One region of the Agromyces sp. NPDC058110 genome, then DNA from elsewhere that is predicted to be linked to it. Evidence: predicted binding sites of a transcription regulator. Region 1 holds the regulator's gene; each other region holds the start of a gene.
What was found. The regulator HrcA, encoded in region 1, represses chaperone genes, less so after heat shock. The targets are predictions, from matches to a motif close to TTNGCACTCGNNNNNNNCGAGTGCNAA.

Region 1 (9,653 bases):
GGCCCCGGCTCGTCCATCCACTGCACGTGCAGCTGCTCCATGGCGCCCTCGTCGACCAGGACGATCGCCAGCTCGGCGTCGGCGTGCACGTGCAGCGCGTCGAGCACGTAGACGGCGAGCCGCTGCAGCACCGCCTCGTCGACCTCGACGGCGGATTCGTTGTTGACCTCGATGCTCACGAGTTGGTGCCCCTTCGAGGGAGATGGTCGCGCGGAGCCGAATGCCCGCGTCGTTCGGCACGGTTCGCGAACTCGCGCGCCTGGTCGCGTTCGAACCGCTGCGCCTGGGTGCGCTGGTCGTACTCGGTGTACGCGTCGACGATCTGGCCGACGAGCGTGTGCCGCACGACGTCGGCGCTCGTCATGCGCGCGAAGTGGATGTCGTCGATACGGTCGAGGATGCGGGTCACGAGCCGGAGCCCGCTCGCGCCGCCCGGCAGGTCGACCTGCGTGATGTCGCCCGTGACGACCATCTTCGAGCCGAATCCGAGTCGCGTGAGGAACATCTTCATCTGCTCGGGCGTCGTGTTCTGCGCCTCGTCGAGCACGACGAACGAGTCGTTCAGGGTGCGGCCGCGCATGTACGCGAGCGGGGCGACCTCGACGGTGCCCGACGCGAGGAGCTTCGGCACCATCTCGGGGTCCATCATCTCGTTGAGCGCGTCGTAGAGCGGCCGCAGGTACGGGTCGATCTTGTCGGTGAGCGTGCCCGGCAGGAAGCCGAGGCGCTCGCCCGCCTCGACGGCGGGACGCGTGAGGATGATGCGGCTCACCTCTTTGCGCTGCAGCGCCTGCACGGCCTTGGCCATGGCGAGGTAGGTCTTGCCCGTGCCGGCGGGGCCGATGCCGAAGACGACGGTGTGGTCGTCGATGGCGTCGACGTACGCGCGCTGGCCCTCGGTCTTCGGCCGGATGGTCTTGCCGCGCGCGGAGACGATGACCTGCCCGAGCAGTTCGGACGGTCTGGCGTTGGGATCGGCTTCGAGCATTCGGGCCGAGCTCCTCACTTCGGTGGGTGTCGGATCCTGGCCGGCTCGCACCAGCTCCAGGAGTTCTTCGATCAGGCGACGCACGCGCACGCGCTCGTCGGGGTTGCCGCGGATGCCGATCTCGTTGCCGCGCACGTGCACCTCGACGTCGGGGTACTCGCGCTGGATCGTCGTCAGCAGGCGGTCCTGCGGTCCGAGCAGGCGCACCATGGCGATGCCGTCGATGCTGAGGCGCTCTTCGTCGCCGCGCGAGGCCGGAGCCTCGGCGGTCGGTCGGTCGGTGCGTCGTTCGACGGGTGCATCCGCTGCGGGACGCACGCCGTCGTCGGGGTGGTCGGGGTGCTCGTCGTGCGGGTCAGCCGCCAAGCGATGCCTCCTCGAGGCCGCCGGCGAGCACGTGGGCGTGCACGTGGAACACGGTCTGCCCTGCTCCCGCGCCCGTGTTGAACACGAGGCGGAAGTCGCCGTCGGCCAGGTCGGCGGCGATGCCCCGGGCCACCTCGACGAGTTCGGCGAGCAGTGCGGGGTCGCCCGCGGCGAGTTCGACGACGTCGCGGTAGGCGCCGGACTTCGGCGTCACGACCACGTGCACCGGCGCCTTCGGCGCGATGTCGTGGAACGCGATGACGTTCGCCGTCTCGGCGACGATGCTCGCCGGGATCTCACGCGCGGCGATGCGCTCGAACAGGGTCGGCTCGGCGGTCTCGGTCATGCTTCCATCGTAGCGAGGGATGCCTCACCACCGCCCGAGGCGGGCGTTCAGCACGGCGATTGCGGCCGGCCCGGCCGTCGAGGTGCGCAGCACCGACCCGCCGAGCCGCACGGCCTCGGCGCCGGCGGCGACCAGCCGCTCGATCTCGGCGGGGGCGATGCCGCCCTCGGGCCCGACGACGAGTGCGAGGTCGCGGCCGTCGTCGTCGAGCGATGTGAGCGGGGTCGTGGCCGTCGGCTCGAGCAGCAGCACCCGCTGCCCCTCGAGCAGGGCCGCGAGTCGGGCGGTCGGGGTCAGCGGGCCGACCTCGGGCATCCACGCGCGGATCGACTGCTTGGTCGCCTCGCGCACGATGGTCGCCCAGCGGGCCCGGCCCTTCTCGACCTTCGGCCCCTCCCACCGCGACACCGAGCGGGTCGCGGCCCACGGCACGATGGCGTCGACGCCGAGCTCGGTCGCCGCCTGCACCGCGAGCTCGTCGCGGTCGCCCTTGGCGAGGGCCTGCACGAGCGTGATGCGCGGGCCCGGCGCCGGCGAGGTCACGACCTCGCCGAGCTCGAGCACCAGCTCCCGAGGGGCGGCTTCGATCACGGTCGCCGCGGCGAGCGAGCCACGGCCGTCGCCGACGGAGAGCTGCTCTCCGACGCGCACCCGCGAGACCGTCACGGCGTGACGCGCCTCGTCGCCCGTCAGGCGCACGACGTCGCCCGTGGCGGCGCCCGCCAGGTCGAGCTGCTCGTCGAGGTAGTGATGGCTCATCGCGGCATCCGTCAGCCGAGGAACTTGTCGCGGAGCCGTGCGAACAGGCCCTGCTGGAAGTGCGCGAGCTCGGGCGCGGGCGCCTTCTTCGCCGCAGCGAACTGCTGCACCAGGTCGCGCTCCTTCGTCGAGAGCTTGGTGGGCGTGACGACCTGCACCCCGATGCGGAGGTCGCCGCGCCCGCTGCCGCGGAGCTTGGAGACGCCGCGGTCCTTGACGGTCAGGATCTCGCCGCTCTGCAGGCCCGCCTTGATCTCGACCTCGACGTCGCCATCGAGCGCCTCGATCGTCGCCGTGGTGCCGAGGATCGCGTCGGTCATCGAGACCGAGAGGGTCGCGAGCAGGTCGTCGCCGTTGCGGCTGAACACGTCGTGGTTCTTGACCTTGATCTCGAGGTACAGGTCGCCGTTCGGGCCGCCGGCGGGGCCGGCCTCGCCCGAGCCCGGCATCTGCAGGCGCACGCCGGTGTCGACGCCCGCCGGGATGTCGACGGGAACCGTGCGGCGGGCGCGCACCCGGCCCTGGCCCTGGCAGGTCACGCACGGCGTCGCGATGACGGTGCCGTACCCGCGGCAGGTGCCGCAGGGGCTCGAGGTCATGACGTTGCCGAGCAACGAGCGCACCGCGCGCTGGATCGAGCCCGTGCCGCCGCAGATGTCGCACGTGACGGGCGACGTGCCCGGCTGGCAGCACGATCCGTGGCACGTGCCGCAGACCACCGCGGTGTCGACCTCGATGTCGCGGTGCGTGCCGAAGACGACCTCGTCGAGGCCGACCTCGACGCGGATCAGCGCGTCTTGGCCGCGCTCGCGCCGCGACCTCGGACCGCGGCTCTGCTGGGCGCCGCCGAAGAAGGTCTCGAAGATGTCGCCGAAGCCGCCGAAGCCCTGCCCGCCGCCGAAGCCGCCCTGGTCGCCGAGGTCGTACTGCTGGCGCTGCTTCGGGTCGGAGAGCACGTCGTAGGCGTGCGTCACCGACTTGAACCGCTCGGACGCCTCGGCGCCGGGGTTGACGTCGGGGTGCAGCTCGCGGGCGAGGCGTCGGTACGCCTTCTTGATCTCGTCGGGGGATGCGTCGCGTGCGACGCCGAGGACCTCGTAGTGGTCTGCCACGGAGGGCGTGTCCTTTCGATAGCGGATGCCGGCGGGGGCCGGCTGCTCAGTTCTCGCCGAGCGTGCGGGAGAGGTATCGGGCGACCGCGCGGACGGCGGCCATGCTGTGGGAGTAGTCCATGCGCGTGGGGCCGACGACGCCGAGACGCGAGACGTCGCGCCCGGGGATCTCGAAGGCGCTCGAGAGCACCGAGGTCTCGCCGAGGCCGAACGAGGCGTTCTCGCGGCCGATGCGCACCGCGACGGCGTGCTCGTCGCCGGACATCTCGCCGAACAGGCGGAGCAGGACCACCTGCTCCTCGATGGCCTCGATCACGCCGAGGATGGAGCCCGCGAAGTCCTGCTCGGTGCGCACGAGGTTCGCGGCGCCCGCGACGACCAGGCGGTCCTGACGCTGGGCGCGTGCCTGGTCGGCGAGCGTCGCCGCGAGCGTGTGCAGCACGGCCGCGTCGGCCGGCGGGACGTCGGCGAACCCGGTCGACAGCGACTCCGCGGCATCCGCCATCGCCCGACCGCCGGCGAGCTCGTTGAGGCGGGTGCGGTGCGCGGCGAGCGTGGTCTCGTCGACGGGGAACGGCAGGTCGGCGACCCGCTGCTCGACCTGCCCCGAATCGGTGATCAGGATGCAGATCACGCGCTCGGGTGCGAGCGAGACGAGCTCGATGTGGCGCACGCGCGCGCTGCCGAAGCTCGGGTACTGCACGACCGCGAGCTGCTTGGTGAGCTGCGAGACCAGGCGCACCGTGCGCGCGAGCAGTTCGTCGAGGTCGCTCGACTCGCCGAGGAAGGTCTCGATGGCATGCCGCTGCGCGCGCGTCATGGGGCGCACCTCGGTGAGCTGGTCGACGAAGACGCGGTAGCCCTTGTCGGTCGGGATGCGGCCCGACGACGTGTGCGGCGCGACGATGAGCTCCTCCTCTTCGAGGAGGGCCATGTCGTTGCGGATCGTCGCCGCCGAGACCCCGAACGCGTGCCGTTCGACGATGGCCTTGGAGCCCACCGGTTCGCGCGACGCGACGTAGTCCTGCACGATCGCCCTGAGCACGGCGAGGCTGCGTTCGGAGACCATGTTCCTCGCTTTCGCCGTGCGGTTAGCACTCATCAGACCTGAGTGCCAATCATACCGCGGAACTCAGGGTAATCCCCATTGCCGACACTCCTGCCCGGCGCTACCTTTGGCATGATCCGAGGCATCTCACGCTGCGACCGCCCACCCCTCGCGGCATCGGGTCACGACCCCCGAACCCCGAAAGGCGCGCACCATGTCCGATCCCAACGCAGGCCCCGCTGATCCGAACCTGCCCCCCACGCCGCCGCAGCAGCCGGCCGCACCGCAGCCGGGCGCGCCCGCGGCACCGCTCTCGCACGAGCAGGACGTGCAGTGGGGCTCGTTCGCCCACCTCGGCGGAATCCTCGGCTTCCTGCCGTCGCTCATCATCTGGCTCGTCTTCAAGGACCGCGGGTCCTTCACGGACACCGAGGCGAAGGAGGCGCTGAACTTCCAGATCACGCTGGTGTTCGCGCAGATCGCGATCTTCATCCTCACGTCGATCATCACGATCATCACGTTCGGCCTCGGCAGCGTGCTCGGCCTGCTCTCGTGGGCCGTCTGGATCGTGGGCGTGGTCTTCTCGATCATCGCCTTCCTCCAGGCGAAGGAGGGTCGCAACTACCGCTACCCCTTCGCCATCCGCCTCATCAAGTAGCGCAGCGCACATCGCCCGCCGCGGGAGCGTCACCCTCCCGCGGCGGGCGTTGCTGTGCCAGCATGGTGGCGTCCGCAGTCACCGCGCCGGATCGGCGCATCCGAACAGGAGAAGACGATGTCCGACCTTCCCCCTCCCCCGCCGCCGCCGCAGAGCCCGTACGAGCAGAGCCCGCCCCTGAGCCCGAACGACGAGAAGCTCTGGGCGACGCTCGTGCACATCGGCGGCATCTTCTTCGGCTTCATCCCCGCGCTGATCGGATACCTGGTCCTCAAGGACAAGGGACCGTTCGTGCGCGCGCACACCGCCACGGCGCTGAACTTCCAGATCACGATGACGATCGCCGCGATCGTGAGCAGCATCCTGTGGCTCGTCGTGATCGGCATCTTCCTGTCGATCGCGGTCGCCGTCATCGTGATCGTGTTCAGCATCATCGCCGCGATCAAGGCGAACCAGGGCGAGGCCTACACGTACCCGCTCTCGATCAAGTTCGTGAGCTGAGCTCCACGAGCTGACCGAGGACGTCAGTCCTCGAGCAGGCGCCGCACGACGGCGTCCGCGAGCAGCCGCCCTCGCCTCGTGAGCGTGAGCCCACCGGCGAGGGCGGCTTTCGCGTCGACCAGGCCGTCGGCGATGAGGCCCGCCACGGCATGCCGGCCCCCCGCGTGCAGCGAGGCGATGTCGATGCCCTCGCGGATGCGGGTGAGCAGCAGCACGCGCTCGGTCTCTCGGGTCGGCGCGTCGAGCACCTCGCGACCGACGGCCGGCGAGTGCCCGGCGGCGAGCCGCTCCGCATAGGCTGACGGATGCTTCGCGTTCCACCAGCGGACCCCGCCGACGTGGCTGTGCGCGCCCGGTCCGACGCCCCACCAGTCGTCGCCCCGCCAGTACCCGAGGTTGTGCCTGGAGCGGTGCGCGGCATCCGTCGCCCAGTTGCTGACCTCGTACCACTCGAAGCCCGCGGTGCCGAACGCCTCGTCGGCGAGCTCGTACATGTCGGCCTCGAGGTCGTCGTCGGGCTGCGCGAGCTCGCCTCGACGAATCTGCCTGGCGAGCTTCGTGCCCTCCTCGACGATGAGCGCGTACGCGCTCACGTGGTCGGGCCGCTCGGCGACGACCGCCTCGACGCTGCGCCGCCAGTCGTCGAGCGACTCCCCCGGCGTTCCGTAGATGAGGTCGAGGCTCACGTCGAGGCCGGCGTCGCGCGCCCAGCGCACGACGAGCGGCACCCTGGCCGGGTCGTGAGTGCGGTCGAGCGCGGCGAGCACGTGCGGCACGGCCGACTGCATGCCGAACGAGACGCGGGTGAACCCGCCCTCCGCGAGACGGAGCAGGTCTTCGCGCCCGACCGAGTCGGGGTTCGCCTCCGTCGTGACCTCCGCGCCGCTCGCGAGCCCGAACTCGTCGCGGATCGCCCCGAGCATGCGCACGAGATCGTCGGCCGGTAGGAGCGTCGGCGTGCCGCCGCCGAAGAAGACGGTCTCGGCCACGCGATCCGGGACTCCGGATGTCGCGAGCACGCGCCGCGACATCCGGATCTCATCGATCGCCTGGTCGGCGTAGTCGACCTGGCGGGCACCGCGGAGCTCGCTCGCAGTGTAGGTGTTGAAATCGCAGTACCCGCACCGCACCCGGCAGAACGGCACGTGCACGTAGACGCCGAGCGCGCGGTCGCGGGCGTCGACCGCTGCGGAGGCGGGCAGCAGGCCGTCGAGCGGTGCCGGATCGCCGAGCGGCAGCGCGGAACCCACGCCTACACGCCGCCGGCGGGGTGGAGGGCGCGCAGCTGCAGGCGGGTCAGCTCGCGGCGGCGCCGACGCACCCACGGTGCGAGCACGCGCTTCGCGCCGCCGGCCGTCGCCCGGAACGAGCGGATCGTGAGCCACACCGTGTCGTCGTCGCGACGCTCGAGCACGAACGACTCCTCGCCGCTCTCGAGGCCGTCGCCCGTGGTGCCGAACGCGTAGCCCACGCGGTCGGGTTCGTCGATGACGTAGACGACCAGCACCGGCGTCGCGTGCGAGCGGAACCGCCCGCGGCGCACGAGCGTCGCCTGCATGCCCGACGCGATGTACGCGGTGCCGTCTTCGCCGAAGCGGTCCTCGGTGCGCGGGCCCGGCTGCTCGGCCAGCGGCGCGCCCTCGGCGTCGTACACGATGCCCGGATACTGCGCGCCGGTGCCGGCGGAGACATCCGTCACCTCGTAACCTGCGCCGCGCTGGATGCCCCAGGTCATGAGCGCCTCGGCCGCACGCTGGAAGCGCTCGACGCCGCTGCCGAGCCGAACCGTGTCTTCGGCGGGTCGGTATCCCGTCGGCGGGTAGCGCAGGAGATCGGGCTCGAGCGTCGCCCCGATCGAGCCGTACGTGACGGACTGATCGGTGAAGGTACTGCGTCGGGTCATCGGGAAACCTGCTACTTCTTGTCCTTCTTCTCGACGTCGCCGCTCAGCGCTGCGATGAACGCCTCTTGCGGCACCTCGACGCGGCCGACCATCTTCATGCGCTTCTTGCCCTCCTTCTGCTTCTCGAGGAGCTTGCGCTTGCGGCTGATGTCACCGCCGTAACACTTGGCGAGCACGTCCTTGCGCATGGCGCGGATCGACTCGCGCGCGATGATGCGCGCGCCGATCGCCGCCTGGATCGGGACCTCGAACTGCTGCCGCGGGATGAGCTCGCGCAGGCGACCGGTCATGAGCACGCCGTACGCGTAGGCCTTGTCGCGGTGCACGATGGCGCTGAAGGCGTCGACCTGCTCGCCCTGCAGCAGGATGTCGACCTTCACGAGGTCGGCAGCCTGGTCGCCGACCGGCTCGTAGTCGAGCGACGCGTACCCGGCCGTCTTCGACTTCAGCTGGTCGAAGAAGTCGAACACGATCTCGCCGAGCGGGATGTTGTAGCGGATCTCCACCCGGTCTTCGCCGAGGTACTCCATGCCGAGCAGCGCACCGCGGCGCGACTGGCAGAGCTCCATGATCGTGCCGACGTAGTCCTTCGGCGCGAGGATCGCGGCCTTCACCATGGGCTCGCGCACCTCGGAGATCTTCGCCCCGGTCGGGAACTCGCTCGGGTTCGTGACCGTCACGGTCTTCCTGTCTTCGGTGGTGACCTCGTAGACGACCGACGGTGCGGTGTTGATGATGTCGAGCCCGAACTCGCGGCGCAGGCGCTCGGTGACGATCTCGAGGTGCAGCAGGCCGAGGAACCCGGCGCGGAAGCCGAAGCCCAGCGCCACCGAGGTCTCGGGCTCGTACACGAGCGCCGCGTCGGAGAGCTTGAGCTTGTCGAGCGCCTCGCGGAGCTCGGGATAGTCGCTGCCATCGATCGGGTACAGGCCCGAGTAGACCATGGGCAGCGGCTCGGTGTAGCCCGCGAGCGCCTCGGTCGCGGGCTTCACGGCCGTGGTGACCGTGTCGCCGACCTTCGACTGGCGCACGTCCTTCACGCCCGTGATGAGGTAGCCGACCTCCCCGACCCCGAGGCCCTTGGTGGGCACGGGTTCGGGCGCGCTCACGCCGATCTCGAGGATCTCGTGCGTGGCCTTGGTCGACATCATCTGGATGCGCTCGCGCGGGTTCAACTTGCCGTCGACCATTCGCACGTACGTGACCACGCCGCGGTAGCTGTCGTAGACGGAGTCGAAGATCATCGCGCGCGGCGGTGCGTCGGCGTCGCCGACGGGGGCAGGGATGCGCTCGACGACGCGGTCGAGCAGGTCTTCGACGCCGAGGCCCGTCTTGCCCGAGACCTTGAGCACGTCATCGGGCGAGCCGCCGATGAGGTCGGCGAGCTCTCGGGCGTACTTCTCGGGATCGGCCGCGGGAAGGTCGATCTTGTTCAGCACCGGGATGATCTCGAGGTCGTTCTCGAGCGCGAGGTAGAGGTTCGCGAGCGTCTGGGCCTCGATGCCCTGCGCCGCGTCGACCAGCAGGATCGCGCCCTCGCACGCGGCGAGGGAACGCGAGACCTCGTAGCTGAAGTCGACGTGGCCAGGGGTGTCGATCATGTTCAGGGCGTACGAGGTGCCGCCGACCTGCCACGGCATGCGCACGGCCTGGCTCTTGATGGTGATGCCGCGCTCGCGCTCGATGTCCATGCGGTCGAGGTACTGCGCGCGCATGTCGCGATCGGCGACGACGCCCGTGATACCGAGCATGCGGTCGGCGAGCGTCGACTTGCCGTGGTCGATGTGCGCGATGATGCAGAAGTTGCGGATCAGCGCGGGATCGGTGGCGGCGGGCACCGGCGGGGTAACAGCTCTCGGAGACATCCCGACGATTCTCCCACGAGTTTCCTCCGCGCTCTCGCCTCGCACGTTCGCCTCGCACGTTCGCCTCGCACGTTCGCCTCGCACGTTCGCCGCGAATTCTCGCCTCG
Region 2 (9,653 bases), on a different contig from region 1:
TCGACGCCGTGCGCGAGAACCTCGCCGTGCTCGCCGAGGCGGTCGCACCTGCCGCGATCATGGCCGTGGTGAAGGCGAACGCCTACGGCCACGGCGCCGTGGCCGTCGCGCGGGCCGCCCTCGACGGCGGTGCAGCGTGGCTCGGCGTCGCCGACCTCGACGAGGCGTTCGAGCTCCGCGACGCGGGCGTCGACGCGCCGGTGCTCGCCTGGCTCCACGGACCCGACGCGCCGTTCGCCGAGGCCATCGCCCGAGACGTCGACCTCGGCGTCTCGTCGATCGACCAGCTGCGCCGCATCTCGGATGCCGCGGCGAGCGTCGGTTCGCCGGGTGCGCGCGCGTCGGTGCACCTCAAGATCGACACCGGGCTCAGCCGCAACGGCGTCCCGCCCGAGGAGTGGGTCGAGGCGGTCGCGTTCGCGGCCATGCTCGAGGCGCAGGGGCGCATCCGCGTGCGGGGCGTCTTCAGCCACCTCGCCAACACCGACGAGGAGGCCGACCTGGCCCAGCTCGCCGCATTCGAGGACGCGCTCGCCGGGGCATCCGCCGCCGGGCTCGACCCCGAGCTGCGCCACCTGGCCTCGACCGCCGCGGCCCTGCGCCTGCCCGCCTCGCGGTTCGACCTCGTGCGAGCGGGCATCGGCACCTACGGCATCCCGCCCTACGGCGACGGCACGACCTCGGCCGACCTCGGGCTGCGCCCCGTGATGACCCTGCGCGCGTGCGTCGCCGCGGTGCGCAGGGTCGAGGCGGGCGTCGGCGTCTCGTACAGCCACACCTGGCGCGCCGAGCGCCCGACGACGCTCGCGCTCGTGCCCCTCGGCTACGCCGACGGCATCCCGCGTCAGGCATCCGGCCGTGCCGAGGTGCTGCTCGCCGGGCGCAGGCGGCCGATCGTCGGCCGGATCGCGATGGACCAGTTCGTCGTCGACGTGGGCGACGCCGACGTCTCGGTCGGCGACGAGGTCGTGCTGTTCGGCGACCCCGAGACGGGCGCGCCCTCGGCCGACGACTGGGCGGCGGCCGCCGACACCATCGGGTACGAGATCGTCACGCGCATCGGCCACCGCGTTCCCCGCACCTACCGGACGCGCGCATGATGCGCGTCGAGGTCGCGGATGCCGCGGCCATGGAGGAGTTCGGCCGCGACCTGGGTGCCCGGCTGGTCGCCGGCGACCTGCTCATTCTCTCCGGGCCCCTCGGGGCGGGCAAGACGACGCTCACCAGAGGGCTCGGCGGCGGACTCGGCGTGCGCGGACCGGTGCAGTCGCCGACCTTCGTGCTCGCACGCACGCACCCGAGCCTCGTCGGCGGCGCTCCGCTCGTGCACGTCGACGCGTACCGCCTCGGCAGCGCCGAGCTGGTCGAGGACCTCGACCTCGACTTCGCACGCTCGGTGGTGGTCGTCGAGTGGGGCACCGGGCTCCTCGACGACGTGAGCGAGTCGTGGCTCGAGGTCGGCATCGAGCGTCCGCAGGGCGGCGCCGTGGTGCCGGATGCCGCGGGCGAGCCCGGTGCCGCGACCGGCGCGCCGGGCGGCGACGCGTCCGACGCCGAGTCGCTGGGCGCCGACGAGCCGCGCGTCGTCACGGTGCGCGGCTTCGGACCGCGCTGGGCGGGCACCGCCTACGCCGACGCTCGGTAGGCTTGAGGCATGCTGCTCGCGATCGACACCTCGACGGGCACGAGCGTCGCCGTCGTCGACCACGACGCCGGCGTGATCGCCGAGGTCGGCACGGCCGACACCATGCGGCACGCCGAGGTCGTGGGCGAACTCATCCGCGAGGCGCTCGAGTCCGCGAATGTTCGGCCCGCCCGCCTGTCGGGTGTCGCCGCGGGCATGGGCCCCGGGCCGTTCACCGGCCTGCGCGTCGGCATCGCCGCGGCGCACGCGTTCGCGCTCGGCATCCGCAAGCCCTTCGTGCCCGTGGTCAGCCACGACGCGGTCGCGTTCACGTGGTACCGCGACGGCGGTTCGGGCCCCATGCAGGTCGTGACCGACGCCCGCCGGCGCGAGTTCGCGGTGTCGGCCTACGACGGCGTCGATGCCGACCGCCTGCCGATCCGCGTGCACGGGCCCGAGCTGCACCCGCGCGACGCGGTGCCCGAACGCACGGGCACGCGCCTCGACGCCACGATCGTCTCGGCCGGCGGCATCGGCATGGTCGCCGAGTTCGCCTTCGCCTCGGGCAGGCTGCCGCTCACGGGCGACGCCCCCCTCTACCTCCGGGCGCCCGACGTGACGCCCTCTGCCGGAAAGCGGGTGCTGCGGTGAGCGTGCTCATGCGAAGGGCGCGGCCCGCCGACGTCGACGCGATCATGGCGCTCGAGCGCGAGACCTTCGTCACCGACGCCTGGTCCGAAGACCTGATGCGCGCCGAGATCTCGGGCGAGCACGGGTACTACCTCGTCGCGGTCGACGAGGAGGCCGAGCCCGAACGGCGCCTGATGGGCTACGCGGGCCTGTACGCGCCGGCCGGCACCGGCGACGCCGACGTGCAGACCATCGCGGTCGCCCCGTTCACCCGCGGCGTGGGCCTCGGGCGCGGCCTCATGCACGCGCTCATCACCCACGCCCGTCGCATGCGCGTCGCCCGGGTCTTCCTCGAGGTGCGCGCCGACAACCCGATCGCCAAGTCCCTCTACGACTCGCTCGGCTTCGTCGAGATCGGCGTGCGCAAGGGCTACTACCAGCCCGACGGCGTCGATGCGATCAGCATGCGGCTCGACGTGCCCGAGGCCGTGGCGCAGCCCGCCTCCGACGCGAGCGGTGCACGGCACGGCGGCCGCGCGGCATCCGGAACGGCCTCGAGGCCGGCCGCATCGGGGCCGGCCACGTCGAGACCGGCCCCGTCGACCGGAGGTGCCCGGTGAACCGCGAAGCCCCGCTCGTGCTCGGCATCGAGACCTCGTGCGACGAGACCGGCGTCGGCATCGTGCGCGGAACCGAGCTCCTCGCGAACGTCATCGCCTCGTCGATGGACGAGCATGCGCGCTACGGCGGCGTGGTGCCCGAGGTCGCGGCCCGCGCCCACCTCGAGGCGCTCGGGCCCAGCATCGACGCCGCGCTCGCGGCATCCGGCGTCACGCTCGACGAGCTCGACGCGGTCGCCGTGACGAGCGGGCCCGGCCTCGCCGGAGCGCTCATGGTCGGCGTCGGTGCGGCGAAGGCGCTCGCGCTCTCCCTCGAGAAGCCGATCTACGCCGTCAACCACCTCGTCGGCCACGTCGGCGCCGACCTGCTCGACGCCGAGGCGCCGCTCGAGACGCCGACCGTCGCACTGCTCGTCTCGGGCGGGCACACGTCGCTGCTGCTCGTGCGCGATCTCGTCGCCGATGTCGAGCTGCTCGGCGAGACCATCGACGACGCCGCGGGCGAGGCGTTCGACAAGGTCGCGCGCGTGCTCGGGCTGCCCTATCCGGGCGGGCCCGAGATCGACCGGGCGGCCGTCGGCGGCGACCCGAACGCGATCCGGTTCCCGCGCGGCCTCACCCAGCCGAAGGACCAGGCGGCGCACCGCTACGACTTCAGCTTCTCGGGCCTGAAGACCGCGGTCGCCAGGTGGGTGGAGCAGCGCGAGGCGGCCGGCGAGCCGGTGCCCGTCGCCGATGTCGCGGCGAGCTTCCGGGAGGCCGTCGCCGACGTGCTCGTCACCAAGGCGATCGCCGCCTGCGTCGACCTCGGCGTGCCGCGCCTGCTGCTCGGCGGCGGCGTGGTCGCCAATGCGCGCCTGCGCGAGCTCGCACGGGAGCGCGCGGAGGCCGCGGGCATCGACCTGCGCATCCCGCCGCTGTCGCTCTGCACCGACAACGGCGCCATGATCGCCGCACTCGGCTCGCAGCTCATCATGGCCGGCCACGAGCCGTCCGGCCTCGCGTTCGGGGCCGACTCGACGCTGCCGGCGACCGAGGTGCAGGTCGCCTGACCGGCCGACGGCCGCGCCGTGCCGTCGACGGCGTGGGGTGCGCGCGATCCTGCGACAGCGCTAAAGTGACGAACGGGGGCGGATGTCGCTCCTGCACGCATTCGAGCCGACACGGTTGTCCCATCGTGGCCGGTACAGCATCGAGGAGATCACCGTGAGCGACCCGAACCTTCCCAACAAGTCCGACCAGACGCCCGAGGTTCCCGCAGCGCCCGAGGTTCCTGCGGCCCCGCCCGCGCCCGCTGCTCCGGCGGCGCCTGCAGCCCCGCCCGCCTACACGGCCCCGGAGGCGCCGGCTCCCGGCGCGCCGCCCGCCGCTCCCGCCTACGGGGGAGCCTACGATACCTCGGCACCCGCGTACGGAGCGCCGACCCCGGCCAAGACCAACGTGCTCGCGATCGTCTCGCTCGTCGCCTCGCTCGTCGGCTTCTTCACGGGCATCGGCTTCATCGTCGGCATCGTCTGCGGGCACATCTCCATCAGCCAGATCAAGAAGACCGGCGAACAGGGTCGCGGCATGGCCATCGCGGGGCTCGTGATCGGCTACATCGGTCTCGTGATCTCGATCATCCTCACGATCGTCTTCATCGTGCTCTTCGCGATCGCCGCGTCGTACGGCACCTACACGACGTACTGATCGAACTCACCCCACGAAAGGTCGAACCATGAGCGATCCCAACGTTCCGGCCGACGGCGCCGACGCGAAGGCTCCCGACGCGTCCGGCGCGGCGGCGGCATCCGAGGCCGCGTCCTCGGCGAGTGCCGACGCGGCGGCGTCCACGCCAGACGTGCCCGACGCGCCGAGCGTGCCCGAGGTGCCCGGCGCTCCGACGCCGCCCGCCGCACCCGAGCCCCCGGCTCCGCCCGCTCCTCCGGCGCCGCCGGCCTACGGCGCTCCGACGCCGCCCGCGGCGGGGCAGTCGTACGGCGGTGCGCCCGCTGCGCCCCCGGCCTACGGTGCCGCGGTTCCGCCCGCGCCGCCCGTGCCGCCGGCTGCATCCGCGTACGGCGCCCCCGCGGCGACACCCGCGTACGGTGCACCTGCGGCGGCGAACCCCTACCAGTCGGGTGCGCCCGCGAAGTCCACGCCGGTCTACAGCCTGATCTCGCTCATCGCGGGCATCGTGGGCCTCGTCGGCTTCTTCGTGGTGTTCATCCCGTTCGTCGGGGGCATCATGCAGCTCTTCATCCCCGCCGCGGCCGTCGTGCTCGGCTTCATCGGCCGCAAGCGCGAGCCCGCGGCAAAGGGCATGTGGCTCACGGGCATCATCCTCGGCTTCGTGGGCGTCGCGATCGGTCTCATCTCGCTGCTGTTCTGGGCGATCATCTTCGCGTCGGCGTCGAATTCGGTCTACTACTACTGACCGTGACCGACCTGCCCGCAGAGCCAGCGCGACCGCGCACGGTTCCGGATGCCTCCGACGAGGCATCCGGAACCGGGCCTGCGCAGCCTCCGATCGACGAGGCGGCGCTCAGGTCCGCCGCGCCGACGGCCGATGGCGCGTCGGTGCCGATGGCCGTCGCACCGAGCAGGTGGGACATGCCGCTCGACACCGGCGAGCTGCGCACCGTTCCGACGGGCCAGCTGCTCATCGTGCACCGGCCCGAGGCGTTCGCCGAGGCATCCGAAGAGGTCGAGGAGGAGGAGACCCAGCGTCGCGTCTACAGTTGGGTCGGCGCCGTCCTCGGCGTGATCGGCGCCGCCGCGTCGCTCTTCGTCGGCTGGATGCTGCCGCTGTCCATCGTCGCGATCATCTTCGGCGTGCTCGGCCTGCGGCGCGAGGAGACCGGGCGCACGCTCGCCTTCGTCGCGATCGGCACGGGGGTCGGCGGCCTCGTCTTCTCGGCGGTCTGGATCGGCTACTACGCGATCGTCTTCGACACGCTGCAGATCTGATCGCCCGCGACGACAGCCGACTCGAGCGTGTGCGGCACGGCGGCACGGCGGTCCAGCGGGTCAGCGGCCCAGCGGGTGAGTGTGTCAGCGCGGGAGACGCTCGACGAGCAGCGCGACGTGGCGCCCCTCCTCACGGGTCAGCACGAGGGTCGCGGATGCCTCGCCCTGCAGCTTGAGCTTCGTGCGCAGCACGGCGGGGTCGACGTCGATGCCGCGCTTCTTGATCTCGAGCGTGCCGATGCCGCGTGCGCGCAGGGCCTGCCGCAGCTGGCGCTCGTCGACCGGCAGCCGCTCGATCACCCGGAAGCCCTGGGCGAACGGCGAGTCGAATGCGGTGTCGCCGGTCAGGTAGGCGATGCCGTCGGAGAGCATCCACGCGCCGTGGGCGCGGGCGAGATCGCCGATGAGCCGCGCGCGGATCACGGCGCCGTCGGGCTCGTAGAGGTAGTCGCCGAGCGGGCCGACCGGAGCGTCTTCGCTGTCGGCGGCCGCGGTGAGCTCGTCGGCGCCGCGTTCGCCGACGACCAGGGCGGCACGACCGATGCCCGGTCGTGCGACCTGGCCGAACCAGACGCCGAGTTCGACGACGTCGCCGCCGACCGAGACCCACTGCGCCTCGGCGCCGGCTGGGATCACGTCGCGGTCGGTGCCGGGGCCGAGCTTCACGCCGACGGCCATGCGGTCGGCCAGGCCGAACGCGAAGTCGAGGCTCGGGGTGTAGTCCGCGGCATCCGAGAGCCTGCGCGTGCGCCCGCCGCTCGTGACGCGCCGCGCGGGGTCGAGCCACGCCCCGCCGATGCCGCCGAGGTGCACTTCCTCTGCCGTGGTGTGCAGCACGCGCGCCTTGTCGAACGGTGCGAGGTTGAACGCGGCGATCGTGGCCGTGACCTCGTCGGCCTCGGCGGCCGTCACCTCGAGGTCGACGGCCGAGAGGGCGAGCGAGTCGCCGCCGATGCCGCAGCCGAGGTCGGCGACGTGGCGGATGCCGGCGCGGGCGAAGCGTCCGGCGTGCAGCGCGGCGACCTGCAGCCGCGTGGCCTGTTCGAGGCCGGCCTCGGTGAAGAGCATGCGCTCGGCGAACTCGCCGAACTTGGCCTTCGCCTTGGCGCGGAGCTTGGACTGCGTGAGCACGGCGGCCACGAGCGAGGGGGAGTGCCCCTGGCGGCGGAGGTCGGAGACGGCGGCGACGATGTCGGTCTTGGCGTGCCACTCGGGCAGCGAGTCGAGCAGTCGCAGGCCTTCGGGGGAGAGCAGTTCGACGAGCTCGGAGCGGTCCACCCGGCCACGCTAGCACCCCGCTCCGACGGGTTGGCACTCACGTTGCACGAGTGCCAAATCGCGCCTAGACTTCTATTAGCACTCTCGCGTTGAGGCTGCTAACCAGTCTTCATCAAGACAGTTTTCTTCATTGAGAGAAGGGGCAACCGTGTCGGTTTCCATCAAGCCGCTCGAGGACCGCATCGTCATCAAGCAGGTCGAGGCAGAGCAGACCACCGCATCGGGTCTGGTCATCCCCGACACCGCCAAGGAGAAGCCCCAGGAGGGTGAAGTCATCGCGGTCGGCCCCGGCCGCATCGACGACAACGGCAACCGCGTTCCGCTCGACGTCGCAGTCGGCGACAAGGTGATCTACTCCAAGTACGGCGGAACCGAGGTCAAGTTCGGCGGCGAGGACTTCCTCGTGCTGTCGGCCCGCGACGTGCTCGCGGTCGTCGTCCGCTAGTTCGACCCGCGCTTTCCGAGGCCCGGATGCCAGACGGCATCCGGGCCTCGTCGCGTCCCGGCGGGTGGTGAGCGGCGAGTGCCGAGCGGCGGGTGCCGAGACCGACGACGGCCGGATCTCGTCGGACGACGGCAGTCGCGCGGCGTCGACGCGTGCGACGGCAGGCGTACGGTTGACCGGTGAGCTCCAGCACCCGCCCCGCGATCGCCGACACCGCCTCGACCGGGAGCACGCTCAGCCGCCCGGGCCTCGCCTACGCGATCGGCTCGTACGTGCTCTGGGGCTTCCTGCCGATCTACTTCATCGCACTCGCGCCCTCCGGACCGTTCGAGATCGTCGGATGGCGGGTCGTGCTGTCCCTCGTGTTCTGCGTGCTGCTGCTCACGGTGACCCGTTCGTGGAGGCCGTTCGGCACCCTGCTGCGCGATCGCCGCATCGTGCTGACGATGGGCCTCGCCGGAGCCCTGATCTACGTCAACTGGCAGACCTACGTCTACGCGACGGTGTCGGGCCAGGTCGTCGAGGCCGCGCTCGGCTACTTCATCAACCCGATCGTCACGGTCTTCCTCGGCGTGCTCGTGCTGCGCGAGCGCCTGAACGTCACGCAGTGGATCGCCGTCGGCATCTCGATCGTCGCCGTCGTGGTGCTGGCGGTCGGCTACGGGCAGCTGCCCTGGATCGCGCTCGTGCTCGCGTTCTCGTTCGGCACGTACGGGCTCATCAAGAAGCGCGTGGGCCCGAAGGTCGACGCCGTCTCGGGGCTCACGCTCGAGACGGCCTGGCTCACGCCCATCGCCGTCGTGATCCTCGTGGTCGTCGGGTCGACCTCGGGGCTCACCCTCGGCACGTCGAGCGCCTGGCATGCGGTGCTCCTGCTGTGCGCCGGAGCGGTGACCGCGGTGCCGCTGCTCCTGTTCGCGGCGGCCGCGCGCCGCCTGCCCCTCATTTACATGGGATTCATCCAGTACTTCGCGCCGTTCATCCAGTTCATCGTGGGCGTCGTCGTGCTGCAGGAGCCCATGCCGCCCGAGCGGTGGGTCGGGTTCGGGCTCGTCTGGCTCGCGCTCGTCGTGCTGACCTTCGACCTCGTGCGGGGCGCGCGCGCAGCGAGGCGTCAGGTCGTCGACCTCACCTGACCGACGGATGCCGCGGCGCGGCCGATCGCTCGCCTCAGCCGCCGGGCGGCTGGCCGTCCGTCCGCGACCGCCGTGCATGCGTCACCCCCCCGAACCGGGGCCGCCGGAGGCAACGCCGACGGTGGATTCCTGCGTGAGAACGCCCCTCGACGATCGAATTGTGACGGCGAGGTAACACTTCGGACAGTGTTATCGGGTTGTGACCGGGATTCCTTTGCACGGGGCCGCTCGCCGAATACTGTGACAGAACGGCGAGCCTCAGCCCGCTGGTTTGAAACAATCCTTCAGTCCCAAGGAGCAACATGAGCGTATTCGGCACGTCCCGACCCGCTCGTTCGCGCGGCAAGGTCTGGGCAGGGGTCGCGGTCGCCGCGACGAGCGCCCTCCTCCTCTCCGCCTGCGCGAGCGGCGAGACCGATTCCGGATCGGAGGGCGGCTCGGGCCAGCGCGACGAGCTGGCCCTCACCATCGGCACGGCCCTGCCCCAGACCGGCAACCTGGCCTTCCTCGGCCCGCCCGAAGAGGCCGGCGTGGCGTACGCGACGTCGCAGATCAACGCCGCCACGGCCGACACCGGGCTGAGCCTCGACGTCGTCTACGGCGACTCGGGCGACACCGACAACAAGGCCTACGAGACCGAGATCCCCCGCCTCCTCGGCGAGGACGTCTCCGCCATCATCGGCGCGGCGTCGTCGGGCACCTCGCTCCAGTTCATCGACCAGGTCGTCGGTGCCGGCGTCATCCAGTTCTCGCCGGCCAACACGTCCGACGCGTTCACCACGTACGACGACAACGGCCTGTACTTCCGCACGGCTCCGTCCGACGTGCTCCAGGGCGAGGTCCTCGGCAACCTGATCGCCGAAGACGGCAACCAGACGCTCGGCCTCATCGTGCTGAACGACTCGTACGGCACCGGTCTCGCGAAGTACATCACCGAGGCCTTCGAGGCCGCCGGTGGCGAGGTCGTCGCG
Region 3 (9,653 bases), on a different contig from region 1:
GCCGCTCATCGTGGTTCAGCGTAGCCCGAAACGCCGATGCCGGCCGGGCCATGGCCCGACCGGCATCGATCGTTCGTACGGGGCGACGTCAGCTGACGACGGCCTTGTTGCCGAGGCGCGCGCCCGACTCGGCATCGAAGAGGTGCACGTGGTTCGGCGTGGCCGTGAGGTACACGCGGTCGCCGGCGTTGGGGTGGTTGCGGCCGTCGACGCGAGCGACGATGTCGGTGCGCTTGCCCTCGACCGTGGAGTGGCCGTAGAGGTAGCCGTCGGCGCCGAGCTCCTCGACGAGGTCGACGTCGACCGCGAGGCCCTCGCCCTCGACACCCGAGACGGTGATGTCCTCGGGGCGCACGCCGATCGTGGCGACCTTGGCCGACGACTCGGAGAGGATGTCGCGCTCGACCGGAACGGTCGCGGTGCCGAACTTGACTCCGCCGTCGACGAGGTCGGCGTGGAACAGGTTCATGGCGGGCGAGCCGATGAAGCCGGCGACGAACACGTTCTGCGGCTTCTCGTACAGGTCGCGCGGGGTGCCGACCTGCTGCAGCAGGCCGTCCTTCAGCACGGCGATGCGGTCGCCCATGGTGAGCGCCTCGGTCTGGTCGTGCGTGACGTAGACGGTGGTGACGCCGAGGCGACGCTGGAGCGAGGCGATCTGGGTGCGGGTCTGCACGCGGAGCTTGGCGTCGAGGTTCGAGAGCGGCTCGTCCATGAGGAACACCTGGGGCTGGCGCACGATCGCGCGGCCCATGGCGACGCGCTGGCGCTGGCCGCCCGAGAGGGCCTTCGGCTTGCGGCTGAGGTAGGGCTCGAGGTCGAGGAGCTTCGCTGCCTCGAGCACGCGAGCCGCGCGCTCCTCCTTGCCGACGCCGGCGATCTTGAGCGCGAAGCCCATGTTCTCGGCCACGGTCATGTGGGGGTAGAGCGCGTAGTTCTGGAACACCATCGCGATGTCGCGGTCCTTCGGCGGCACGTCGGTGACGTTGCGGTCGCCGATGAAGATGTTGCCGTCGTTGACCTCTTCGAGGCCCGCGAGCATGCGGAGGGAGGTCGACTTGCCGCAGCCGGAGGGGCCGACGAGCACGAGGAACTCGCCGTCTGCGATGTCGAGGTCGAGCTGGTCGACGGCCGGACGGGTGCCGCCGGGGTACAGGCGGGTGGCCTTGTCGAACGTGACTGACGCCATGATTCTGCTTCTCCTTCACCGGCAGGTACGTGCCGGACGATCCGTAGTGAATGGACTGCGTCGACGTCGACGCTCCCTCAGTATTGCACGCGAGGCGGCGACGGCCGATTCGGCGGTCGCCCGCGGCATCCGCCGACCGTGCGCCGCTGCATGGCAGCCCCGAAGCGCCTGAGTGCCCGCCGAACGGCCGCCGAGCGCGAACCGTGGTGCCCGTGTGGCTGATTCCCAGCCACCGTTCCTACTATCGTGGGTGCGTTCGCAGTACGCGCGCGCCCACACAGCGACCCGGAGTGACCATCGATGACCAACGGCGGATCCCAAGAGCCACGTGCCACCCGTAACGAGAAGCGGGAGGCTGCCCGCGAGAAGGCGCGCGTCCTCCGCGAGGAGCAGAAGAAGCGCGACAAGCGCAACAAGGTCCTCATCCAGGGCGGCGTCATCGTCGCCGTGCTCCTCGTCGCGGCCCTCATCGGCTGGTTGATCTTCAACAGCATCAAGCCCGCGGGCCCCGGTCCGGCCAACATGGCGAGCGACGGCATCGTGCTCGTCGCGGGCGACGACGGCGCGATCACCGCGGTCGAGACGCCCGCCATCAAGCCTGGCGGCGAGCCCACGGCCACGGTCCCCGACGACAGCGGCACGGTGGCGAACATCGTGACCTACATCGACTACCTGTGCCCCTACTGCGGCCAGTTCGAGACGACGAACTCCGAGGCCATGCGCACCATGGTCGAGTCCGGAGCCGCGACGCTCGAGATCCACCCCATCGCGATCCTCACGAACAAGTCGGCCGGCACGCAGTACTCGCTGCGCGCGGCCAACGCCGCCGCGTGCGTCGCCGACCTGTCGCCCGACGCCTTCTTCGACTACAACGAGATCCTCTTCCAGAACCAGCCCGAAGAGGGTTCGGTCGGTCTCGCGAACTCCGACCTCAAGAAGCTCGCGACCGATGCCGGCGCCGACTCGTCGGTCGCCTCGTGCATCGACGACATGCGCTTCAAGACGTGGGTGCAGGATGCCACGACGCGGGCGCTGACCGGTCCGATCCCGAACTCCGACCTCACCTCGGTCACCGGCACGCCCACCGTGCTCGTGAACGGCCAGCAGTACAGCGGTTCGCTCACCGACGCGCAGGAGTTCCAGTCGTTCGTCGTGCAGGCCACGAGCGCCACCTTCAACGAGTCCGAGTCGACCCCGACCCCCACTCCCACGCCGACCCCGGCCCAGTGATCCCGTCCGCGCGGCGGAGCCAGACCGGGCTCCGCCGCGCGATCGGTAGGATGTCGTGGGTCCCCCTCGTGGGGCGGCCTCGCCGGCTTGGCGCAATTGGTAGCGCACCGCTCTTGTAAAGCGGTGGTTGCGGGTTCGAGTCCCGCAGCCGGCTCTTGACTGAAGACGAACGCATTCCCGACGCCGCCTCGCCGGCGGCACCGGCGGAAGACGGGCATCGGCACGCCCATGTCGAGCCCGCCGGCATGCCCGCTTGGATCGCGATCGCCCTTGCCGCGGTCGGCGGTGCGCTGACCGCCCTGCAGTCGCGCGTCAACGGGCAGCTCTCGGCGGCGATCGGCGACGCGTACACGGCCGCGGCCATTTCGTTCGGCAGCGGCCTGGCGATCCTGCTCGTCGCGCTCGCCTTCTGGAAGCCGGGGCGGGCCGGAATCGGCAACGTGGCCCGGGAGCTCCGCTCCGGAACCATCCGCTGGTGGATGCTGTTCGGCGGCGTCGCGGGCGCCTGGTTCGTCGCGACCCAGGGCATCTCGGCCGGTGTCATCGGCGTCGCGCTCTTCACGGTCTCGATCGTCGCGGGCCAGACGGTCGGCGGCGTCGTGTTCGATCTCGTCGGGCTGGGGCCGGCCGGACGCCGCCCGCTCACGGCGCCCCGGGTGTTCGGCGCACTGCTCGCGCTCGGCGCGGTGGTCTGGACCCTGTCGTCCGAGATCGGCGGCGAGGTGCCGGTGCTGCTCGTGATCCTGCCGTTCACCGCCGGGTTCGGTGCGGCGTGGCAGCAGGCGGTCAACGGCCGCGTTCGCATGGCGGCGTCGAGCGCACTCACGTCGACGCTCGGGAACTTCGTCGTCGGCACGACGGTGCTCGTGGTCGTGATGGTCGTGCACTCGTCGGTCGTCGGCTGGCCGACCGGGTTCCCCGGCGAGCCCTGGCTCTACGCGGGCGGCCTCATCGGGTGCATCTTCATCGCGGTGCAGGCGATCGTGGTGCGCGTGATCGGCGTGCTGGTGCTCGCCCTCGCGGGAGTCGCGGGCCAGCTCACCGCGGCGCTCGCGCTCGACCTGCTCGTACCGGTCGGCGACCGGGGAGTCGATCTGGCGACCATCGGCGGCGCCGCGCTCGCGCTCGTCGCGGTGATCATCGCGAGCACGAGGTGGTCGAGGAGCCGGCACGTCGTCGAACCCGGCGAGAGTCCGGCATCCGCGCCCTCCGCCGACCTCAACTCCTGAACGCGACGGGCTCGGCGCGAGCCCGGCGTCGGCCGTGGCCCGCGCCGGCGATCAGCCCAGGCTGGTGAACCGTGCCGACGCGTCGCGCGGCGCGCGCCGCTCCACCCGCGTGCGAGGAGGCCGGCCGCCGACGTAGAGCCAGCCGAGCAGCGCCTCGTGCTCGCCCAGCCCGTGCATCGCCGCGACGGCCGGATCCCGGGTGTGCGGGCCGGTGCGCCAGATGACGCCCCAGCCGGCCTCGTCGAGGAGCAGGCTCAACAGGTGCGCGACCCCGGAGGCCGTGGCGTCCTGCTCCCACTCGGGCACCTTGCGGTGGTCGGGCGTGCGCACGGCGACGACGGCGAGCAGCAGCGGCGCACGAAGCGGCTTGGCGGCGAGCTTCGCCGCGTCCTTCGGGTCGGACTCGGCGAGGCCGGACGCCTCGGCGAGGGCTGTCCCGAGACGCTCGCGGGCCTCGCCGCGCAGCGCGATCACGCGCCACGGACGGAGCGAGGCGTGGTCGGCCACCCGACCGGCGGCTCCGAGCAGCTCGATCAGCTCCGCGTCGTCGGGTGCGGCTTCGGTCACCTTCGAGGCGGAGCGACGCGTGCTCGCCGCCTGGAAGACCGGGCGCTCGTTCAGGATTCCGGCGTGAAGTCGAGCGCGATCGAGTTCATGCAGTACCGGTCGCCGGTCGGCGTGCCGAACCCGTCGGGGAACACGTGACCCAGGTGCGAACCGCAGTTCGCGCAGCGGACCTCGGTGCGCACCATGCCGAGCGAGGTGTCCTCGATGAGCTCGACCGCCTCGGGGCGCACCGACTCGTAGAAGCTCGGCCATCCGCAGCCGGAATCGAACTTGGTGCCGCTCTTGAAGAGCTCGGCACCGCACGCGGCGCACGCGTAGATGCCGGCGCGCTCCTCGTCGAGCAGTTCGCCCGTCCACGGGCGCTCGGTCGCCGCCTCGCGCAGCACCTGGAACTGCTCGTCGCCGAGCTGCTCGCGCCATTCGTCGTCGGACTTCTCGACCTGATACGCCATTGGGTTCCCTCCAGAACTGCGGATGCCTCCATCGTCGCAGGTCGCAGGGGCCCGCGCATGCACACGCCGCAGACGCTCGGCAGCCTCACGGCAACGCATCCCTAGGATGTGACGCGAAGGCGACGCCGTCGCCGCGGGAGGTGCACGTGATGCTCGATGGGCAGCCTCGCGACGCCGAGCCGCATCTCGACGCACTCGCCCTCCGCGTGCTCGCCTTCGAGGCCCACGCGTGGCAGCAGCCCGGCGTGAAGGCCGAGGGCATCCGCGAGGAGTTCGGCATGTCAGCCGCCCGCTACTATCGGATCCTCGGAGAGCTCATCGACTCGCCCGCGGCCCTCCGCCACGACCCCATGCTGGTGAAGCGCCTGCAGCGGCTCCGCGACGCCCGCGCGGCGACGCGGGCGCGGCGCTCGCTCTCGAACGGCCGCACGCTCGACTGAGCAGGCCCCGACCCCGACGACTGGACCCATGGCGCAGAACCCCCCTCGAGATCGCTTCGACACGATTCCCCACGGCATCGAGCGCGTGGGCGCCCACCGTGCACCGCAGCGTCGCGGGGCCAGGTGGATCGCGTTCGGCTGGGCGGCCCTCGCGACCGTCGTGCTCACCGGCGTCGGCATCACGTGGGTCGTGGTCGCCAACGACCGGCTCGACCTGTCGGAGGCCGCGCCCACCGCGACGGAGGCGCCGGTCGTCACGGCCGAGCCGACGATCGCCCCCGATGTTCCCGTGACCGTGCTGAACGGAACCGAGACGAGCGGGCTGGCCGCCACGGCCGGCGAGGCGCTCACCGCGGCAGGCGTGCCCGTCGGCGCCACCGCGAACGCGAGCGAGACCGATCTGGTCGAGTCCGTCGTCTACTACGCGAGCGCGGACCTCGAGGGCGCGGCGCGCGGCGTCGCCCAGGCGATCCCCGGCGCCGACGTGCGCCTCGACGCGAAGTTCGGCGAGATCGGCACCCCGCTCGTGCTGGTCGTCGGTTCGGACTACGCCGCGACCGTCGCGGGCTGAGCCGGGTCGCGGAATCGTTGCCATTCCGCGACATTTCGGCGCGTTCCACCCCTTTTCCTGGCTGTGCCCGCGTCATTAGTATCTGGAATTGGTCGCTCGAACCCGTGTAATGCCAGGTACCACCCGTGGTCCCGTCAGCACGACGGGCAGGCCCGGTACAGGCGACACGCACGTGCTGATCGACACACGGCTATATGGGAGCAACGCATGGCGAACGGAACCGTCAAGTGGTTCAACGCTGAAAAGGGCTACGGATTCATCACCGTCGACGGAGGCCAGGACGTGTTCGTCCACTACTCCGCGATCGACATGGCCGGCTACAAGGTCCTCGAAGAGGGCCAGGCGGTCGTGTTCGAGGTCGGCACCGGTTCGAAGGGCCCTCAGGCAGAGGCCGTCCGGCCCGCCTGATCGAAGCGTGACACGATGCGCCGCCGGATGCCTCGCACCGGCGGCGCTTCGTCGTCTCCGGGCCGGCGGTCGCAGGCGGCCCGGGGGTCGGTTCCGGCGCGCCGCCCGCGCACGGGCGGATCTCGATGGTTGGCTGTGCGCATGGCGCGGCGGAACGGATCTGCCATCGGATGGCGGCCGCTCGCCGTGCTGCTCCCGGCAGCCGCACTGCTGCTCGCGGGCTGCAGCGCCCCCGACCTCGACCGGATCGTCGCGACGCCGACGCCCGCACCCGCACGACCGGTCGGAGCCTCCGCCGCACCGGTCGCGCTGGCGTTCGCGCCGCTGCGCGGCACCCGTGCCGAATGGGCGGCCATGCAGCATCCGTCCATCGCCGCGAAGATCGACAACCACGAGGAGGCGCGACCGCAGCTCGCGCTGAACCGCACCGACCTCGTCTTCGAGGAGCTCGTCGAGGGCGGGCTCACCCGGTACCTCGCGGTGTGGCATTCCGACATCCCCGATGAGCTCGGCCCTGTGCGCTCGATACGTCCGATGGACCCCGACATCGCGACCCCTTTCGGCGGCATCATCGCCTACTCGGGCGGGCAGGAGCAGTTCGTCGAGATGATGCAGGCGACGCCGCTCGTGAACCTGGTCTTCGATCTCGACGACACCGGGCTGTTCACGCGGGCCGACGAACGACCCGGCCCGCACGACGTGATCCTCGACGCGGCCGAGGCGCTGGAACGCAACGCCGCGCTCGCCCCGCCCGCGGTGCAGTTCGTGTACGGCGGCACGGACCCGCTCTCGGCCCCCGATTTCGCCGCCGAGGCGACGTCGGGCATCTCGCAGGTGTTCTCGGAGGAGCGGTTCCCGTCGTGGACGTGGGATGCCGCGGCATCCGTCTGGCTGAGATCCCAGGAGGGCGAGCCCGACCTCGACGACGCGGGCGCGCAGGTGCAGGCGGTGAACGTGCTGACGCTGCGGGTCGCGATCGACTGGTCGTACGGCGAGGTGCCGCGGACCGTGCTCGACGGGTCGGGGGAGGCCTGGGTGTCGAGCGGCGGGCGGACCGCGCACGGCACCTGGTCGAAGGCGGCGCAGGCGTCGCCGATCGTGCTGACCTCCGACGACGGGGAGCCGTTGCCGCTCGCCCCGGGCAACACCTGGATCGAGCTGGTGCCCACCACCGGATCGGTGACCTTCGCGCCCTGAGCGAACCTCGCGCCGGCCGCCGGGTGCTCGCTTGCACTCGGGTCGGTCGAGTGCCAGAATTGATTTAGCACTCATTCGAATCGAGTGCTAACCCAAGAATCTTTGAGACGTCCGAGAAGGGACGAGAAACACACATGGCAAAGATCATTGCTTTCAACGAGGAGGCCCGCCGCGGTCTCGAGCGTGGCCTCAACACGCTCGCCGACGCGGTCAAGGTGACCCTCGGCCCGCGCGGTCGCAACGTCGTGCTCGAGAAGAAGTGGGGCGCCCCCACCATCACGAACGACGGCGTGTCGATCGCCAAGGAGATCGAGCTCGACGACCCGTACGAGAAGATCGGCGCCGAGCTCGTCAAGGAGGTCGCCAAGAAGACCGACGACGTCGCCGGTGACGGCACCACGACCTCGGTCGTGCTCGCCCAGGCGCTCGTGCGCGAGGGCCTCCGCAACGTCGCCGCAGGCGCCGACCCCATCTCGCTGAAGCGCGGCATCGAGAAGGCCGTCGCGGCCGTCGAGGCCGAGCTCATCGCCAACGCCAAGGAGGTGGAGACCAAGGAGGAGATCGCCGCGACCGCTTCCATCTCCGCCGCGGACGAGACCATCGGCGCCCTGATCGCCGAGGCCATCGACAAGGTCGGCAAGGAAGGCGTCGTCACGGTCGAGGAGTCGAACACGTTCGGCACCGAGCTCGAGCTCACCGAGGGCATGCGCTTCGACAAGGGCTACCTGTCGGCGTACTTCGTCACCGACCCCGAGCGCCAGGAGGCGGTCTTCGAAGACCCGTACATCCTGATCGTCAACGGCAAGGTCTCGAACATCAAGGACCTCCTGCCCATCGTCGACAAGGTGATCCAGACGGGCAAGCAGCTCCTCATCATCGCCGAAGACGTCGACGGCGAGGCTCTCGCGACCCTCATCGTCAACAAGATCCGCGGCATCTTCAAGTCGGTCGCCGTCAAGGCCCCCGGCTTCGGCGACCGTCGCAAGGCGCAGCTCCAGGACATCGCGATCCTCACCGGCGGCCAGGTCATCTCCGAGGAGGTCGGCCTCAAGCTCGAGAACGTCACCCTCGACCTGCTCGGCCAGGCCCGCAAGGTCATCATCACCAAGGACGAGACGACCATCGTCGAGGGTGCCGGTGACGAAGAGGGCATCGCCGGTCGCGTCGCGCAGATCCGCGCCGAGATCGAGAACACCGACTCGGACTACGACCGCGAGAAGCTCCAGGAGCGCCTCGCCAAGCTCGCCGGCGGCGTCGCCGTCATCAAGGCTGGCGCGGCCACCGAGGTCGAGCTCAAGGAGCGCAAGCACCGCATCGAAGACGCCGTCCGCAACGCGAAGGCCGCCGTCGAAGAGGGCATCGTCGCCGGTGGCGGCGTCGCGCTCATCCAGGCCGGCAAGGTCGCGTTCGACAAGCTCGAGCTCGCAGGCGACGAGGCGACCGGCGCGAACATCGTTCGCGTCGCGATCGACGCCCCGCTCAAGCAGATCGCGCTGAACGCGGGCCTCGAGCCCGGCGTCGTGGTTGACCGCGTGCGCAACCTCCCCGTCGGACAGGGCCTCAACGCCGCGACCGGCGAGTACGTCGACATGCTGGCCGCCGGCATCAACGACCCGGTGAAGGTGACCCGCTCGGCTCTGCTCAACGCAGCGTCGATCGCCGGCCTCTTCCTCACGACCGAGGCCGTCGTCGCCGACAAGCCCGAGAAGAACCCGGTTCCGGCCGGCGACCCCACGGGCGGCATGGACTTCTAGTCCGAACCGATCCCCGGCCGTCACGGCCTGATCAGCGCGAAGGGCGCCTCCGAGAGGAGGCGCCCTTCGTCGTGTGCGGCCCGCCCCGCGGCGTTGCCGAAACGTGACCGACCGCTCGAAGGCGCTTCGATAGCGTGGGCGCGTGCCGAGTACTCGATCTCTGCGGCGCACCGCGTTCGTGCTCGCCGCCGCCGCCATGTGCCTGCTCTCCGCCTGTTCGCCGGTCGCGCCCTCCATGACCGCCCCGACGACCTCGGCGGCGACGACGGCGGCGACGACGGAGCCGGTCGGGAACGACGCGCCGCCGGTCGACGCTCCGTCGCCGCGGTTCGCCATCGGGTGCGATGCCGTGCTGCCCCGAACGGCGCTGGTGGCCCTGCTGGGTGCAGGGGAGGCGCCGCTCGGCGAGGTCGACCTCGGCGCGGTGAGCGCGCCGGACGCCTCGGCGGCCGCTCAGGTCGGCGCGCTCGAGTGCGCCTGGAACGACGGGCGCGTCGGGTCGACCTGGACCGGGCCGGTCGAAGGGGCGCAGTCGGTGCGTCTGGGGATCGTGCCCGACGCGCAGGAGGCCGCACAGGCCTACGCCGACCTGTACAACGGCGGCGAGACGCCCACG

Region 2: a site for HrcA is predicted at 7,132-7,158, ahead of groES (co-chaperone GroES). Genes of this name have one in related genera too.
Region 3: a site for HrcA is predicted at 7,348-7,374, ahead of groL (chaperonin GroEL). Genes of this name have one in related genera too.

The regions. Positions count from the first base shown of each region.
Region 1 is NZ_JBHVTI010000001.1:137,479-147,131, reverse strand. Features, by position in the region: gene ybeY (rRNA maturation RNase YbeY) at 1-179, opposite strand, end outside; gene ACFVS8_RS00715 (PhoH family protein) at 176-1,198, opposite strand; gene ACFVS8_RS00710 (HIT domain-containing protein) at 1,344-1,700, opposite strand; gene ACFVS8_RS00705 (16S rRNA (uracil(1498)-N(3))-methyltransferase) at 1,725-2,459, opposite strand; gene dnaJ (molecular chaperone DnaJ) at 2,471-3,571, opposite strand; gene hrcA (heat-inducible transcriptional repressor HrcA) at 3,618-4,640, opposite strand; gene ACFVS8_RS00690 (DUF4870 domain-containing protein) at 4,834-5,277, shown strand; gene ACFVS8_RS00685 (DUF4870 domain-containing protein) at 5,395-5,778, shown strand; gene hemW (radical SAM family heme chaperone HemW) at 5,802-7,028, opposite strand; gene ACFVS8_RS00675 (DUF1990 family protein) at 7,031-7,681, opposite strand; gene lepA (translation elongation factor 4) at 7,693-9,546, opposite strand.
Region 2 is NZ_JBHVTI010000002.1:87,586-97,238, forward strand. Features, by position in the region: gene alr (alanine racemase) at 1-1,100, shown strand, start outside; gene tsaE (tRNA (adenosine(37)-N6)-threonylcarbamoyltransferase complex ATPase subunit type 1 TsaE) at 1,097-1,645, shown strand; gene tsaB (tRNA (adenosine(37)-N6)-threonylcarbamoyltransferase complex dimerization subunit type 1 TsaB) at 1,655-2,275, shown strand; gene rimI (ribosomal protein S18-alanine N-acetyltransferase) at 2,272-2,874, shown strand; gene tsaD (tRNA (adenosine(37)-N6)-threonylcarbamoyltransferase complex transferase subunit TsaD) at 2,871-3,926, shown strand; gene ACFVS8_RS05075 (DUF4190 domain-containing protein) at 4,081-4,563, shown strand; gene ACFVS8_RS05080 (DUF4190 domain-containing protein) at 4,592-5,290, shown strand; gene ACFVS8_RS05085 (DUF4190 domain-containing protein) at 5,293-5,823, shown strand; gene ACFVS8_RS05090 (SAM-dependent methyltransferase) at 5,908-7,101, opposite strand; gene groES (co-chaperone GroES) at 7,250-7,546, shown strand; gene rarD (EamA family transporter RarD) at 7,750-8,682, shown strand; gene ACFVS8_RS05105 (ABC transporter substrate-binding protein) at 8,985-9,653, shown strand, end outside.
Region 3 is NZ_JBHVTI010000008.1:158,456-168,108, reverse strand. Features, by position in the region: gene ACFVS8_RS19055 (DUF4032 domain-containing protein) at 1-9, opposite strand, end outside; gene ACFVS8_RS19050 (ABC transporter ATP-binding protein) at 89-1,189, opposite strand; gene ACFVS8_RS19045 (DsbA family protein) at 1,490-2,419, shown strand; tRNA gene ACFVS8_RS19040 (tRNA-Thr) at 2,501-2,573, shown strand; gene ACFVS8_RS19035 (DMT family transporter) at 2,665-3,648, shown strand; gene ACFVS8_RS19030 (nitroreductase) at 3,700-4,269, opposite strand; gene msrB (peptide-methionine (R)-S-oxide reductase MsrB) at 4,266-4,667, opposite strand; gene ACFVS8_RS19020 (DUF3263 domain-containing protein) at 4,817-5,107, shown strand; gene ACFVS8_RS19015 (LytR C-terminal domain-containing protein) at 5,136-5,678, shown strand; gene ACFVS8_RS19010 (cold-shock protein) at 5,886-6,086, shown strand; gene ACFVS8_RS19005 (DUF3048 domain-containing protein) at 6,228-7,283, shown strand; gene groL (chaperonin GroEL) at 7,418-9,037, shown strand; gene ACFVS8_RS18995 (hypothetical protein) at 9,180-9,653, shown strand, end outside.